Regions from separate parts of the Sporomusa aerivorans genome, predicted to be linked through region 1. Evidence: riboswitches for the same ligand, from Rfam matches in the RefSeq annotation. Region 1 holds a riboswitch; each other region holds the start of a gene.
What was found. A riboswitch is a leader RNA that binds a small molecule or an ion and turns the genes downstream of it on or off. The one in region 1 is predicted to bind cyclic di-GMP.
Positions count from the first base shown of each region.

Region 2: linked by a shared signal. The riboswitch ahead of SATMO3_RS00410 (methyl-accepting chemotaxis protein) and the one ahead of SATMO3_RS25395 (methyl-accepting chemotaxis protein) in region 1 are both predicted to bind cyclic di-GMP.
Region 3: linked by a shared signal. The riboswitch ahead of SATMO3_RS26785 (tetratricopeptide repeat protein) and the one ahead of SATMO3_RS25395 (methyl-accepting chemotaxis protein) in region 1 are both predicted to bind cyclic di-GMP.

Region 1 covers NZ_CP156926.1:5,302,153-5,305,432, forward strand. The annotation lists gene SATMO3_RS25395 (methyl-accepting chemotaxis protein) at 1-1,362, opposite strand, end outside; cyclic di-GMP riboswitch class I at 1,493-1,579, opposite strand; gene SATMO3_RS25400 (trimeric intracellular cation channel family protein) at 1,911-2,615, opposite strand; gene SATMO3_RS25405 (hypothetical protein) at 3,021-3,280, opposite strand, start outside.
Region 2 covers NZ_CP156926.1:102,429-105,708, reverse strand. The annotation lists gene SATMO3_RS00420 (magnesium chelatase) at 1-309, opposite strand, end outside; gene SATMO3_RS00415 (MarR family winged helix-turn-helix transcriptional regulator) at 550-990, shown strand; cyclic di-GMP riboswitch class I at 1,048-1,135, shown strand; gene SATMO3_RS00410 (methyl-accepting chemotaxis protein) at 1,436-3,280, shown strand, end outside.
Region 3 covers NZ_CP156926.1:5,626,218-5,629,497, forward strand. The annotation lists gene SATMO3_RS26785 (tetratricopeptide repeat protein) at 1-1,531, opposite strand, end outside; cyclic di-GMP riboswitch class I at 1,672-1,757, opposite strand; gene SATMO3_RS26790 (HAD family hydrolase) at 1,769-2,503, opposite strand; gene SATMO3_RS26795 (LrgB family protein) at 2,617-3,280, opposite strand, start outside.

The DNA.
Region 1 (3,280 bases):
TTTGGCTGCCGCCTGGGCGGACTGGCCGGCCACCTCATTGGTAGTGGCCGCAACCTGCTGAATACTGGCCGACATTTCCTGCACGACACCGGTAGCTCCATGCGAAGCTGCCAACTGCTCACCTGCTCCTGTTGCTACTTCTGTAATCGAGACGGCTACCTGGGTTGCTGCCTGCGCAGACTGCTCGGCGCTGGCAGTCAATTCTTCACTGGAAGCGGCCAATTGTTCGGCTTGTGAGTGCACTTTGGCAATCAGTGTCCGTAGCTGCGTCCTCATTTCCCGGAAGCCCTGCGCCAGCTGACCGATTTCATCCTCCGAAGAAACCTTGGCCGCCCGTTCCCTTAAGTCACCCTGCGCCAACAGCAGGCATTCATCCCGAATCACGGCAATCGGTTTGGCAATATGTCTGGCAATCACAACAATAGCTGCAACAGCGATAATTAAACAAACAACGGAAAGAATAAGGATGGCACGCGCCAAAGCATCTGTCGCTTTAGTAGCTTCTGCTTCCGGCGCCGCAACCAGCATGATCCAGCGCTGGTTGCCAGGCAGGTCTAACGGGGTAGATACGGCAATCCTGGTCACATCGTCAACAAAAGAGTAAATCCCCCGTCCCTGTTTGCCTGAGTCTGCCGCCTGTTTAAATATATTTATCAGCCGTTCATCCAGTTCAGACTGCGCCAGCTTCAGCTCGGGATTAATTTGCTTGGCAAGCAGGCTCAATTTACCGGCGAGTTCGGGTCTTTTAGGATGAGCAATCAACACGCCGCTATTATCAGCCAACATACCATAGCCGGTGTCCAGGAATTTCACTTCTTTAATCATATTGCTCAAACGATCCATTGAAAATGTTCCGATCAAAACCCCGGTCAATTGTCCGTTATTGGTGACCGGCACGGCTAAAGCGACTGCAAGTTTCCCGGTTGCCTTTGAGACTAAGGGATCTGAAACAACCGATTTGCCTGTGGAAATAACCTGCTTGAAATAATCGCGGTCACTGTACGTAGCAGCAGCGCCTTTATTAGAAACTCCTGCGCCGTCAGGCGTAGCAAAAATCATAACATCAAAAGTGCCCAGGCGGGTTTGTGTCTCGGCCATAGCCTGCACAATCTGCGCTTTGTCGGCACCACTGCGGACATTTGGCGTACTAGCCAAGTCCTCCAATTGAAATAACATTTTTTCCATATCACTCTGCACACGATTGGCATAATCGGTACCTATCGCCATAGCTGTTTCGTCAACACTCTGAACAAGGGCCTTTGTCGAAAGATAATAACTGAGTCCTGCCAGCGCCCCTAGTACTGCCACAATGAGAGGCAATAAAATAATCAGTAGCCTTGTTTGAATTTTAGTAATTTTCATATGCTGTTATGACTCCTTCATATTTATTCAGTGACTTATTCGTAGATCACATATGTATAATAGCCCGTTAACATAAAAAAAACGTCAGGTTGACGGCTGCCAATACTGACGAAGTATCTCGTTAGTTGATTAGAGCAACCTGGCAATCATAGATTATCACCTCTTTAGACCCATGGCTTTGCGTCCTAACCTTTCGGATAGTTTGCCCAGTATTCTTTTTATGGGTTTTCAATACAATAAAATGAGAGAATCATTACTCACATTAAATGCCCAATTATTAAATTAGTCAATACCACTAGTTAACTTTCTTGTCAAAACGAGCAATAATTTAGTATATTATAGCAAATAATTATATGTTTCGACAATGCATTCGACAATATTTTCACTTTTAATTTTAGAATATTTTAAAATCCCGAATTTCTTGTCAAACTAAAACTGGTAGTATCCACGAATACTACCAGTATAATAATACACTTGACATATTACTTTTTTATTAAGCTTATTAATTTCAAGCCGGCTAAATAGGTTCCACCGGAAACCTCCGCTAATCAGCGGCCTGAATCCCGGCCGCCGGACACGGTCCGTTTAGAGTCCATACCTAGCACGGGGAAATTCCAGCCGTACTTAATACAGCAAATTCGCAGTCCTGTCGTAATGCAAAAACAAAGATACAAAGGTATATTGCCTGCAAAATAAGCCTGCGAATAGTATAAAGCCATAGCGCCTACGATAGTGGTTATGGCATAAACTTCCTGCCGGAAGACATAAGGAATCTCCTTTACAAACACATCGCGCATGACGCTGCCGCCTATGCCTGTGATAACAGCTACTGTCGTAACAATAAGCAGCGAATCCAGGTTATGCTGCAGGGCAAGCTTGGCGCTGGTGGCGGTAAAGGCGCCAAGGCCGATGGCATCAAATATTTGAATGGTGTATTTGAACCGATCCAGCCACCGGTAGGTGAAAAAGACGGCAATGGTAGCCAGAGCGCTAATTATAAAAAAAGTCGGATCTCGAAACGTCAACGGCGGTGTATTACCAATTATAGCATCCCGTAGCACCCCGCCGCCAATGGCTGTTGTCACCGCCAGCACCAGCACGCCAAAAACATCCAGCCGCTTTTGAATACCGGTTAATGCTCCTGATACGGCAAAAGCTATTATCCCCATAATTTCGAATATACTCCAGGCGGTCATTACATCGTCCTCTTTCTGCGTATAATCTGCTGCTAGTACATTTGTTAATTTTATCACACCTTCGCCAAAAATGTCAGCCTGAACCTAAAAAATATCCACGATATTTACACAACTTGCAAAAATGTGTTATATGCAGGCACTAATTTCCCATCTCTTCTTATATAGTGATGGCTCATGCACTGCGAATAATCAACCCTAAAGAAGGCTAATATGAATATTGAGTCAGCCTACACTGCTTTGCGCTGATTCCAGGGTGATATCTGCCCGTTCCGGAGATTTCGACAATTTCCCGGGAAATTTTAATTGCTTTCCTAGTCTTGCCAGAGAAGGATCCGCGGCCTGACAAGTATATAGTTTCTTTTTTGTTTAAAAGATTGGCAATTTGTATTGTAAAAACGACATTGTCACCAATGTCGTTTTTACTCTTTGTTGTTGCTGTACTTTTTAATTCTCACTGACAGCCTATTGGAAAGCCGCTGTTCTGTCCGGTTTTAAAATAATACGTGTTCCCTCATTTAAGTTTAGTTTCCACCAGTAAAACTTGCGGTTATGCTCATCCACTACCATGATGTTCCAAAGGCTTTTATCACCTTTATCCCAATTAACAGTTACCGTCTCGTCATTTAAGATCGCAGTCCTCTTCAGAACATTATCACCCCAATAGCTTTCATCGCCTGCTACAAAATGCATTTCACAAATATCAAAACCTGTTTTATTGATAA
Region 2 (3,280 bases), 1.3 Mb from region 1:
CGAGATTTCTAAAAAAGGACGTGGAACCTCTTCCGTACCTAAAACTGCAATCTCATCCCGGGACAAATGGCGATGGAACGGGCAATGCGGCGCAGCCGGATCACAATTGTACAGGCAGTTTTTTATCCGGGTAATAGGAGGCAGTAAAGCCCGTGCCATCCGCATAATAGTCGTCTTGCCTGTACCACGCAGCCCTTCGGCCTGGATATGAAACGGCCTGTCATTAACGAGAGCGGCCACTGACATCTCAACTGCCCGGAATAAATCCCGGTTGCCGGTATGCCTGATAAGCCGGATATATTCATGCATATCATTCCCCTCCGGATTCTTTTGTTATATTATGTAGTGTTCCCCTCGGAGTGACATCCATGCTCACATAAAAAATCCAGAATATGTATTTGTATAGCTTATTTCTACTATCTAAGCTACGCGCAAAGAAAAAATATGACATTATTTTTAAAATTAATACAGAAATTGGTATACTTTTGCAAATAAATGTAATATAATTTGAAATAATACTTAACTAGCTAATGATTGAGGTAACTTTGAGTGCAAATCGACGAAATGCTCATGCATCAGCTTTTCCAAACAACCCGTATTATTTCTTATAGTTTAAATCGCTTTTTTAAACCCTATAATCTTCATTTTTCAGAGTGGGGAATAATCATAATTTTAATGAATAGTGCCCCCCTGACGCAGCGTCAATTAGCCTGTTATTTGAAAATTGAGCCGGCGTCTATATCCAAAAGTTTAGCCGGTTTAGAGAAAAAAGGACTCATCATCCGGGAAACAGGTACAGACCGAAGAGAGAAAAATGTCTTCTTAACCGAAAAATCCAAAAGCCTCTACCAGCAATGGAATTCCATTGCAGAAAAGCATCGAAAAACGATTTTGGCGGATTTAACTCTGGAAAAGAAACAGGAATTGCATTTGCAACTAAAAAATATTTATCAGGCGACGCAGCTGTATGACGAGAAAAGTCGTATATGAAGATGGCATCAGTCATGTGAGAATACCGTCTACAAGACGAACATTATACTATTAAACTGAATATGTAGGCATACTTGCCGAAAGGCAAGGACGCAAAGCCATGGGTCTAAAGGCAGTGAGTGCCTATGATTGCCAGGTTGCAAATTCGATTCTGTTAAATCGATGGATCAGGCCTGCCCATAGCGGGTCTTTATTTTTTTCCTGATCTGCCTTATTGCTGCCAGAACCAGGTACATTCATAACTTGGGCGTGCTGCGCCTTGATCGGGATTGGAGGGATTTCTGGAAGATTAATAATAATTTCGGAGCATTAGCATTATTAGCAGATGTACTAATTATAACGCTAAACATTCTATTAATAGTTTTCTTTTGCAGCATTTTATATAGCTTATTCACACTGCTCCTAAACTGGATTTTGCACTAAATGCGGAAATGGAGAGATGAGCTTGAAAAGCTTACGAGCAAAGCTTGCCGTAACAGTAATAACGCTATTTGTAATTGCGCTTAGCACACTTGCTGGTCTAAATTACTGGCAATCGCAAAAAATGCTGGTACAGGATGTTGAAAAAGAACTTTCGCTCTTGGCACAAACCAATGGCGAAGCTGTCGGGCTATGGCTTGTAGAGCATAAAACCGAATTAGAAACCATCGCACGGTCGCCGGTTATGACCAGCGGCAATCGCGACGCCATGGTATCTTATATTATTTCAGAAATAAACAATAACAAGCTATATGAAAACATCTTTTGGACAGATAGTAACGGTAACTACGTTGATACCCGCGGCTTAGCGGGCAATTCAACAAGCCGCCCTTACTTCAAACAGGCAATTGAGGGGAAAACCACCATCACCGATCCGATTATATCCCCGGGCAGCGGTAAACTGGTCGTAGTAATTGCTACCCCCATCAAAGCTGACGGACGCATTATCGGAATTTTGGCTGGGGCCATTAATATCGAAGAAGTGGAAAAGCGTATTCTGGATATTAAAGTGGCCCAGACCGGGTATGCCTATGTTTTACGGACTGACGGCACAATAATCGTCCATCCCAATAAAGAATTAGTAAACAAAGCCAATGTTAACAACGATCCTAATGCAACCCCCGCTCTGAAAGCAGCTGCTGAAAAGATGCTGCGTGGAGAAACAGGAATTTCCAGTTATCCTTATGCAGGTGTGGAAAAGTATTTAGCCTATGCACCAATTACCGGAACTTCCTGGTCCCTGGGAGTAACAGTGCCTGCCAACGAAGCCAAAGCCCAGCTAAACGCCTTTGCCTGGATTTCACTAATTACAATTATTACGGTACTGATTTTAGCTATCATAGTTATTCTCTGGTCAGCGGCACGCATCACCAAACCGCTGCTGATTCTTGAAGAAACAGCCAGCCGTATTGCCGGCGGCAATCTGAGTATAACCAGCATCAATGTACGCTCACAGGACGAGTTGGGCCGGCTGGCCCGGGCCTTTGAAACCATGATAGGCAACCTGCGGGCACTTGTAAAAAAAATTGATACATCCTCAGAAATGGTGGCCGCATCGGCTGAGGAACTGACTGCCAGTGCCGACCAGTCATCGCAAGCCGCCACGCAGGTGACACATTCAATTACCGATGTATCTAAAGGCATGGAAGAACAATTAAGCGCGGCCAATGATACCTCGGCGGTGGTTCAACAGATGTCAGCCAGCATCCAGCAAATTGCCGCCAACGTCACTGAAGTCGCTACCCAGTCAGCCCAGGCTTCAGGCAAAGCCAACGAAGGCAATAACGCGGTGGAAAAAGCAGTAAGTCAAATGACCCATATTGAACAGACCGTTACAAGTTCTGCTGGGGTTGTGGCCAAATTAGGCGAACGCTCTAAAGAAATCGGCCAGATTGTGGATACTATTTCCGGTATTGCCGGCCAGACCAATCTACTGGCCCTCAACGCCGCCATCGAAGCAGCCAGGGCCGGTGAACAGGGACGCGGCTTTGCCGTAGTAGCGGAAGAAGTCCGCAAATTAGCCGAACAATCGCAGGATGCAGCCAAACAAATTGCTGTTTTGATCAGTGAGATTCAGGGCGACACCGCTAAAGCGGTAATCGCCATGAATGAGGGAACCAGGGAAGTTAAGCTGGGAGCTGAAGTAGTCAATGCTTCCGGGCAAGCCTTCCTGGAAATTACCACACTTGTTGCTCAAGTATCTAATCAGATCGGAGAAATTTCCTCAGCCATCGAACAGATGGCTGTAGGCAGTCAGCAAATTGTTAACTCAGTAAAACGGATTGATGACTTAAGTAAACGAGCCTCCGCA
Region 3 (3,280 bases), 320 kb from region 1:
TTAGCATCAACTGGAATGCCAGTAATCGCTGACTGTTATCATCACCTGGCTGCCGCTCAGCAAGATGGCGATAGATTGCCAAAGCCTGGTTTTGTTTACCGAGGTGAAGATAGCTTTCGGCCAGTGACCTAAGTCCGGTAAGCGGCGCTTGCGAATAATCAGGCCATAACCGCTCTCCTTCTTGCACTGCCAGTTCATACTGAGAGGTATTGCTGAGCGCAATAATATAATCGGCTGCAAGCGCTTCTTTGACAGGCAAGTTTTTTATGTATTTTCCCAATATGGAAATAGCCTTTTGTTCCTGTCCGGTGTGCATATACACAGTGGCTAAATTATGCTCCACCTTTGTCAACCGGTCAGCTTTGTCCGGGCTGTCAGGCATGAGCCGTTTTGCCCGCTCCAAATCCCAGGCTGCCTGACGGTAATCTTTCATCTTGAGACTCAACATTCCACGGCGTAAATACACTTCATAATCGTTAGGATTCTTGGCTAATAGCCGTTCATAGCAGACTGTCGCTTCGGCCTTATCACCCGAGAGCAAACTCATTTCTCCCGCCCAAAAAAGCGCTTCCCTCTCGCCGCTAGTAATGAACGGCTGCAGCACAGCCATGGCTTTATCATACTCTTTCAGCTGAAAATAAGCAGTGCTAACACTGCGGATCACAGAATAAGGCATAGCAGTGCCGGCGTGCCGTTCAAATATATTGACAGCCTGCTCATTTCGGCCTGCCTGTTGCAAAATAGTAATATAATCCGACAAAGCGGCTGTATCTTGCGTTTCTCCTGCAACAGCACGTTCAAAAATAGCAAGTGATTCTTGATATTGACCAGCCTGCGCCATCTTCACCGCCTGCGCATGCAGCAACTTTTGCTCAGGCTGCGCTGAAATTACAGGCCGGTCAATAGTCGCTGTCTCTGAACCCTTGGACACAGGTGCATCATCTGCCAGCCTATACATACGCAAGCTTTTCTCATACCATTGCGAGTAGTGCTGCTTGTTCGGGCTAATTTCAATAACCATTTGAAATAGCGCTTTTCCACCGCCTGTATTGCCCAAAGATAAAAGAGCCACGGCATCTTCTGCCGCACCGGCAAGCATTCCCTGATCTTCTGTCAGTACCTGGCGATACATAGCCAAACCTTTATCCAGCTGACCGGCATATATCAGCGTATAAGCCAAGCCGGCACGGAACCGGTGATTTTGCGGGTTTTGGGCAACAAGCATCTCAAAACCGGTTTTAGCAAGCGTCACCCGGCCGGTACGAATATAACACTCTGCGACACAATACAGCACCCTGTCAGGCATAGTTTCCAGCTTCGGCCAGGTTGCCTGGGCAGTTTCTACAACCTGCTCATATCGGCAATCGTCAAATAAGGCGACAATAGCCTCTTCCTCTGCGGCAGGCGAATGTATACGGACAGAATATTCCCGACCCGGATCGGCAACTACGGCTGGCGCCGCTTCACCGGTATTATGCTGCGAGGCCATTAACGCCGAAACAATAGCCAGCCAAAACCGTCGATCTTTCAATTGTCACACCTCTTTTTCGGTAAAGATGCATCGATCCTATGGCGAGTTCACTTTCTAAACAAGATTAGAATACGATAAAATTCCATTTATTTCCTGCATAAAAAAATAAAAATGCCTGGTACACTCACAAAAATACTTGCAAGAGCAACCAGGCAGTCATAGGCATAACGCCGTTAGACCCACGGCTTTGCGTCGCCGCCTTTCAGCGGGTATGCCAAATCTTTTAATTGATATATTTTATTTTACCCGGTGAGTCCAGGTGTTGTCAATTTGTATTTCTTGACTAAATTCTCCGTACTTGGTCAGCCATTCAAACACCGTTTCAGCCGCAAATTCCGCCATTCCTTTTCTAAACAACATATCGGCCTTACTAAAACTATCATGAAGCGGTTCCGCTATGAGGTAAGGTATGGCAACGCAACGCATACAAGCCCTCTTAGCAGCTTCCACACCAGGCTGAGCATCTTCTAAGACCAAACAGTTCTCGGCGGGTATTCCCAGCCGTTTGGCAGCTTCCAAAAAGATATCCGGGGCTGGTTTGCCTTTGGCAACATGTTCGGCAGATAAAACCACATCAAAATAGTGCCTTAAGTTTGTTACAGACAAAACCAGCTCAATGACCTCGGGAGAAGAACCGGACGCAAGGGCTGTCGGGTAATTATTTTTCTTAAGTATATCCAACAATCTGATCATCTCGGGAAAGACGACCGTATTGGCTTTAGCGATGTCAGTGTAATATTTGTTTTTCTTTATCATTAAGTTCTCGATTGTTTCGCTTATTGGGTGGTATTTTATAATATCCCCGATCATCTCTCTGGAGCCAACGCCTACATACTTATTTCTCATTATCTCGTCAAAGTCAATGTCATACTCAGCTAGCAGTTTCCGGTCTGACGCAAAGTAGTTAGGTTCACTGTCCACCAAAGTCCCGTCCAAATCAAAAATTACGGCTTTGATTTTGTTTCGATTCACCACACTAGCCTCCTTCGTAAAATCCTACTTTACCAGTATCGTCGCAATAAAGCAGACTTAGCTTCAGGTGAGGGTTTAACCCCATCTGAAGGCTAACCTTCCTTATCCGACGACTATCCGAAAAAGTTCAGGCAACCAGGAACAAGCAGCGGAGCGATGATAATAGTTACCAGCCCCATGAATACCATGGCAATGCTGGCAACTGCCCCTTCCAACGCTCCTTTTTCATAGGCTTTGCTAAGCCCCGTCCCGTGAGCTGATATGCCAAACATCATGCCCTGAGTAATTGGACGTCTAACCCATTTCAGCAGAAGGGACGATACTAAAACGCCGGTCAGGCCGGTGATGATAACAAAAACGGCGGTTATTGTCGGATTGCCGCCTATCGTTTGTGAAACATTAATGGCCAACGGAGTTGTGATAGACCGCGGGGCCAGGCTGGTTGCAATCTGTGAGTTTATTCCCAGTCGTTCGGCGATTGCTACGGAAGTCACAATTGCAACCATTGCCGCACCTGTCACGCTGATTAGTATTTCGGTGATATACGTCTGGACGACTCTCCTATATTTATATATAGGAACGGCCATTGCTACAGTTGCCGGTTCCAGCATAAAACTCAAAAAATGCCCACCGGTATAATAAGCGGAGAAAGAAATGGAAGCTGCTCCTAATATAACAATTATTGTCACCGGACAAATTACCAGAGGCGAAAAAATTAAATTGTTCGACCATTGATAAAGGCGCTTAGCTCCCAGATAAACACCTATGGTCAGCCAC